One region of the Peribacillus sp. B2I2 genome, then DNA from elsewhere that is predicted to be linked to it. Evidence: riboswitches for the same ligand, from Rfam matches in the RefSeq annotation. Region 1 holds a riboswitch; the other holds the start of a gene.
The links. Region 1 has a riboswitch for glycine ahead of ABIE66_RS03285 (hypothetical protein). Riboswitches for the same ligand answer to the same signal wherever they lie in the genome.
Positions count from the first base shown of each region.

Region 1 (3,164 bases):
GTTCCGGTATCAGTTTGCTTAATAATGCCCCAAGTGATACAACGATTGTTGATGTAAACAAGGCATTGCTTGGAACAGCCTGTTTATTTAATTTTTCCAGTTTAGCAGGGGCTTCGCCACTCCTGCTTAACGTATAGAGTATTCGGCTTGTTGAAAATAAACCGCTGTTGCATGCAGAAGCAGCAGATGTCAAAACGACGAAGTTGATGATCCCTGCAGCTACAGGAATGCCGATTAACGCAAAGACCTCTACAAATGGGCTGCTCGTGGAATCCAGTTGAGTCCATGGGTTGACGCAGAGAATGACGAATATGGCACCCACATAGAAAAGTAAAATCCGGACAGGGATTTTATTAATGGCAGACGGAATGTTCTTTCTCGGGTTCGCCGTTTCTGCTGCGGAAACCCCGACCAATTCGACACCTACAAAGGAGAAGACGACCAACTGTAAAGATAACAGGAATCCGGAAATGCCATTGGGGAACATGCCTCCATGATTCCATAGGTTCGTTAGGGAAACCGTTCCGGTATTGGTATTGAAGCCGATGATCAATAAGATGATACCTACGATAATCAAGGCGATGATCGTGATTACTTTAATGATGGCAAACCAGAATTCCAATTCGCCAAATAACTTAACGGTCAATAGGTTCAATCCTAACAGGATGACCAGGCATATTAGAGCCGGAATCCATTGAGGGATATCGAACCAGTATTGTATATAGACACCGACAGCTATGATATCGGCCATTGCGGTCATGATCCAACAGAACCAATAGGTCCAACCGGTCACGAAGCCAGCCCATGGACCGACATATTCGGTTGCGAATTCAGTGAATGACGTATACCCTGCATTGGATAAGAGCAATTCGCCTAGGGCCCTCATCACAAAAAACAAAGCAATCCCTATTATCAGATAGGAGAAGATGATGGATGGACCTGCCAATTGTATGGCTTTTCCGGATCCTAAAAATAAACCGGTACCAATTGTTCCTCCTATTGCAATCAGTTGTACATGACGATTTTTTAAATCTCTTTTTAATTCTTGTTTAGCCAATTCGTACGCCCCCGTCTTTTATGGTCTTGATAGTGAATGATTTCAAACCTGCTTGGTCTTGGAGAGAGGGACGTGATTTTTCGCCCAGCTTGCATTTCCCAATGGCTTTTTTCACGAGTGTTGTTTCCGTCCAATCACAAAGTGGACAATAAAAAAAGAGATTGGATAATACCAATCTCTTAAAGGGTTCAGAATAACAATTTATCATTCGTTACTCTTCTGTCCTTTTGCCTGAGATTGTGAATCCTTCGGCGCTGCATCTTGTACAGTCTCTCCAGAAGCTGCTCCTGCTATAGTGTCATCCATAGCGTTCATCGCTTGCTTGTATGCGGTTGTGTGAAAATGTCAGTCAGTGATAATCTTCCACTGCTAAATCATTCATTATACTTATAAAATAATATTGGAATTCTATCATTTATTTTTTCGGAGGTCAACAAATTTTTGCATTTACAACACTTCTTGAAATGGTTTAAATTTTTATAAACATTCACTTGCGAAGGTTTGAATGGGCTCCAATCAGAAGTGATTGTTTCCTGCTCTTTTTGTACTATCACTATTATAAAATACTGATCATCACTTTTTTAAAATGATAATTTTTGATTGGGAATATCAACAAGATATTTTTGGCAACTGTTTATTTGAAAAATACATTTGTATTTTTACAGAATATTTACTATTATAAGATAAGAAAACAAAATTAAAGTGTTATGCAAATGATTAGGATAAAGCATTTTTAACCGCAATAATAATAGAGAGTCGATTGGTGGAAAGGATATTAATATCCTTTCCGCTAATATTGCATCTGGGGGAGTTAAACATGTCAAATAAGGAATTAAAGAGAGGGCTGGAGGCACGTCATATTCAAATGATAGCCTTGGGCGGAACCATCGGGGTTGGGTTATTCATGGGATCGGCGAGCACGATCAAATGGACTGGGCCCTCTGTAATGCTCGCTTATGCCATCGCAGGTATATTTATATTTTTCATCATGCGCTCTATGGGGGAGATGCTATATTTAGAACCGACTACAGGTTCTTTTGCAACCTTTGCGAGCAGCTATATACATCCTTTGGCTGGTTATATGACTGCTTGGAGCAATTGGTTTCAATGGGTAATCGTCGGAATGTCCGAAATCATCGCCGTTGGAATGTATATGCAGTATTGGTTCCCGGAGTTACCGGCTTGGATACCAGGTGTGGTCGCCATGATCATCTTGGGGGCGGCAAACCTCATTTCCGTAAAATCTTTCGGGGAATTTGAGTTTTGGTTTGCGCTTATAAAAATAATTACGATTGTATTGATGATCATTGCCGGTTTTGGCCTTATTTTCTTTGGCATAGGGAATGGGGGGGATGCGATTGGATTATCGAATCTTTGGGCAAATGGCGGCTTCTTTACGGGAGGTTGGACAGGATTCTTCTTTGCGCTTTCCCTTGTCGTGGCTTCCTATCAAGGCGTTGAGCTTATCGGCATCACAGCCGGAGAAGCGAAAGATCCAACAAAGACCGTAACAAAAGCGATCCAATCAATCATATGGCGCATTCTAATTTTCTATATTGGCGCTATCTTCGTCATCGTGACGGTTTATCCTTGGGATAAACTGGATGACATCGGAAGTCCATTCGTTTCAACCTTTGCTAAAATCGGTATCACTGCAGCGGCAGGCATCATTAACTTTGTCGTAATCACTGCCGCAATGTCTGGATGCAACAGTGGGATTTTCAGTGCAGGGCGTATGCTTTACACTCTAGCATTGAATGGCCAAGCTCCTAAAATCTTTGCAAAAGTATCTAAAAATGGAGTGCCGGCATATTGTACGATTGCTGTATTATTAGGATTGGGCATCGGGGTTATCCTGAATTACCTTGCACCGCCGCAATTATTCCTTTATGTGTACAGTGCGAGTGTTTTACCCGGGATGATTCCATGGTTTGTCTTACTTATCAGTGAGCTTAAATTCAGAAAGGTAAATGCTGTTGAAATGGAAAAACATCCGTTCAAAATGCCGTTGGCCCCTTACAGTAACTATGCGACAATTGCCTTTTTACTGATGGTGCTGGTTGGTATGTGGGTCAATCCGAGTACCCGGATTTCCTTGATTGTCGGG
Region 1 is NZ_JBGCCB010000001.1:658,525-661,688, forward strand. It holds gene ABIE66_RS03280 (amino acid permease) at 1-1,057, opposite strand, end outside; gene ABIE66_RS03285 (hypothetical protein) at 1,050-1,265, opposite strand; glycine riboswitch at 1,267-1,345, opposite strand; gene ABIE66_RS03290 (amino acid permease) at 1,875-3,164, shown strand, end outside.

Region 2 (3,164 bases), 3.0 Mb from region 1:
TCTGCACCGAGGGCACCAGGGGATGTCAAGGCTCCCAGTGCAAGCGGATTACTGGAAACGATAAACATGGACTTGACGCCATGAATGATTTCTTCCATTTCTTTCAATGGCTCGATGCGGCCAAAAAAGTTCGGATATTGCACAATCACTCCTGCAATATCATCATTCACCAACTCCCTTAAGGCCGCCATATCCGTCACACCGTCTTTATAAGGAATTTCGATCACTTCCACGCGTTGTCCTTTCGCATAGGTCTTTACGACTTCTCTTGATTCAGGATGAACCGTCCCTGAAATGAGAATCTTCTTGCGTCGTGTGTGACCTGAAGCAAGCATGGCTGCTTCAGCTAGCGCTGTCCCGCCGTCATACATGGAGGAGTTAGCCACATCCATACCCGTCAATTCACAAATCATCGTTTGATATTCAAAGATGGCCTGAAGCTCGCCCTGTGAAATTTCAGGCTGATAGGGTGTATAAGCCGTATAAAACTCAGAACGGGAAAGAACATGATCGACGATGACCGGTGCATAATGGTCATAGACACCCGCACCAAGGAAGGAAGCATAGTTTTTAAGATCCGCATTCTTGGAAGCAAGCCTTGATAATTCTTTCATTAAGGCAGGTTCCGATTTAGCGGGCTTGATATCGTATTCGCCTTGAAAACGAACACTTTCAGGGATATCATTGAAAAGTTCTTCAACAGTAGGTACACCTATCACTTCAAGCATTTCTTGTTTATCTTGCTCTGTCATGGGTAAATAACGATGTTTCATCTAATGACCATTCCCCTCTATTTACGTGGTTTTTTATAAAAAGGTGTTTGTATGATAACGGCTTTCAAACGTTTGGATCGGATTTCCACTTCGACTTCCGCATCCAGCACCGAAAATTCCTTATCGATAAGTGCCAATCCTACGTTTTTCTTCAACGTTGGTGATTGGGTACCAGTCGTGACCTCGCCAATGACTTTGTCCCCGCTGTAGACCTTATACCCATGACGTGGAATACCACGGTCAATCATTTCAATTCCCATAAGCTTGCGGGGAGCCCCTTTCTCCTTTTGTTCAGCAAGAACGGCTTTCCCGAAAAAATCTGCTTCCTTATCCACTTTTACCGCAAAACCGATCCCGGCTTCTATTGGGGTGATGTCCGCTGAAAGTTCCTGCCCATACAGTGGCAGCTTCGCTTCAAAACGCAGGGTATCACGAGCACCTAAACCAATCGGCTGAATCCCTTCTTCCTTGCCGGCATCCAGAATCGCCTTCCAAAGGGCAGGACCGTTTTCACTATCGCTATATATCTCAAAACCATCTTCACCAGTATATCCGGTACGGGATACCATCGTGGAGATACCATTTATCATGACATTTTCCTTGAACTTGAAAAATCCAATTTCACTTAAGGCAGTATTTTCTGATAGTTTTTGTAATATCTTCTCTGCAGATGGCCCTTGAAGTGCTAGCTGTGTATAGTGACTCGATACATTCGTGATTTGGACATCTTCTGGTAGATTAGCTTGCAGCCAATCGAAATCTTTTTCTGTATTCGCTGCATTGACCACGAGCAGATAGTCGTCTTCAGCCCTCTTATAAACGATGAGATCATCAACCGTCCCGCCGTTTTCATAGCACATAGCCGTATATTGGGCACCGCCCTGTTGCAGCTTTGATATATCATTAGTCAGCATCTTCTGTAAAAAGGAAAGGCTCGCAGGACCCTTAACATCAACTTCCCCCATATGGGAAACATCGAATAACCCCGCTTTTGTACGTACGGCTTCATGTTCGTCCTTTATACCCGAAAATTGGACAGGAAGTTCCCAGCCGCCAAAATCGATCGTTTTACCGCCGCATTCACGATAAACTTCAAATAGTGGTGTTCTTTTTAAATTGGTCAAAAAATGACCCCCCTCAGATTTTTTAATTTAAATGGCTTCATTATCAAAGCTTCTTGTCATTACGCATCAGATATCCTGATTCATGATGTGAAAAAAGCACAAAAAAGGACAGAGAAAGCCCGTTTGAGCTTTTTCTCTGTCCTGAAACCTGAAAGTTTACCTATATAATAGGTTTTCCCCTTTGGTGGCCGTCCCAAAATGGGCGGCGCTCTCCAGAGTTGCGTCCAATAAGAGTTCTTTTGCCTGAGAGATTCACTGCTAAGTTTGCTCCTTCGGCGCTACATCCGTAGTCTCTCCCCTTATCTTCACCCGCATATAAATGGTCTACCAATGAAAGTAAGCGAATAAGCCCCAAGCATTAGTAAAACCTTTGAGCATCATGGAATGCATTCTCTGCCAACTCTCCTAAAACTTCAGGAACCGTTTGAATGATCTCCTTCAGTATCTTGGATAAAATAGGAGCCTGTAGCGCATACTAAGAAAACGCGAACTGCAAAACCGAAATACAAAGATTCTTTATAGCGTTTGGAAATTGGAATTTTCTAAATATACTTATATCCTACCCTAAGAAACTTATCTCTGCAATATCTTTTGAAGAGAAATATTTTTCTTACTTCACATATGAAATGTTCGGGTTTTGACCTTTTATTAAGGAAATTATGATTTAAGAGGGAGTTATTTCTATGAAAATCAATATATCCTTCAATTCTGAATGGAATGACGAGTTTCTGCAAAAGATGGAAAATGACGGTCCATGGGGAAATTGGGAGCTTTATAAGTTGGCGGTTCAAATGGAGGAAAATCTCATCATCCCTGATTTTGAGGGTTTACAGGCGCCCAAGCACCTTCCGCAGTTAACCCCGCTTCCCCACCAATTGGAAGCAGCAAAGCAAGTGGTGGAAAAGATGAATGGAAAGGCCATTTTAGCTGATGAGGTAGGGCTCGGAAAAACAATTGAAGCCGGCTTGATCCTAAAAGAATATATGATTAGAGGCCTTGTAAAAAAAGTATTGATCCTTGTACCGGCTTCACTTGTAACACAATGGGCTTTTGAATTGAATACCAAGTTTCATATTCCGGCAGTCGTTCAGAGAAAAAGTTATGTTTGGGACTCCTGTGATGTGGTCATTTCATCCATTGATACAGCGAAACGCGCTCCACATCGTGATATCATTTTCAATCAGGAATATGACTTCATCATTATTGACGAAGCTCATAAACTTAAAAATAATAAGACGAAGAACTATGAATTCGTCCAAAATCTGAA
Region 2 is NZ_JBGCCB010000001.1:3,667,520-3,670,683, forward strand. It holds gene gcvPA (aminomethyl-transferring glycine dehydrogenase subunit GcvPA) at 1-773, opposite strand, end outside; gene gcvT (glycine cleavage system aminomethyltransferase GcvT) at 791-1,897, opposite strand; glycine riboswitch at 2,032-2,115, opposite strand; glycine riboswitch at 2,119-2,206, opposite strand; gene ABIE66_RS18075 (DEAD/DEAH box helicase) at 2,581-3,164, shown strand, end outside.
Region 2: another riboswitch for glycine. It lies ahead of gcvT (glycine cleavage system aminomethyltransferase GcvT); the one in region 1 lies ahead of ABIE66_RS03285 (hypothetical protein).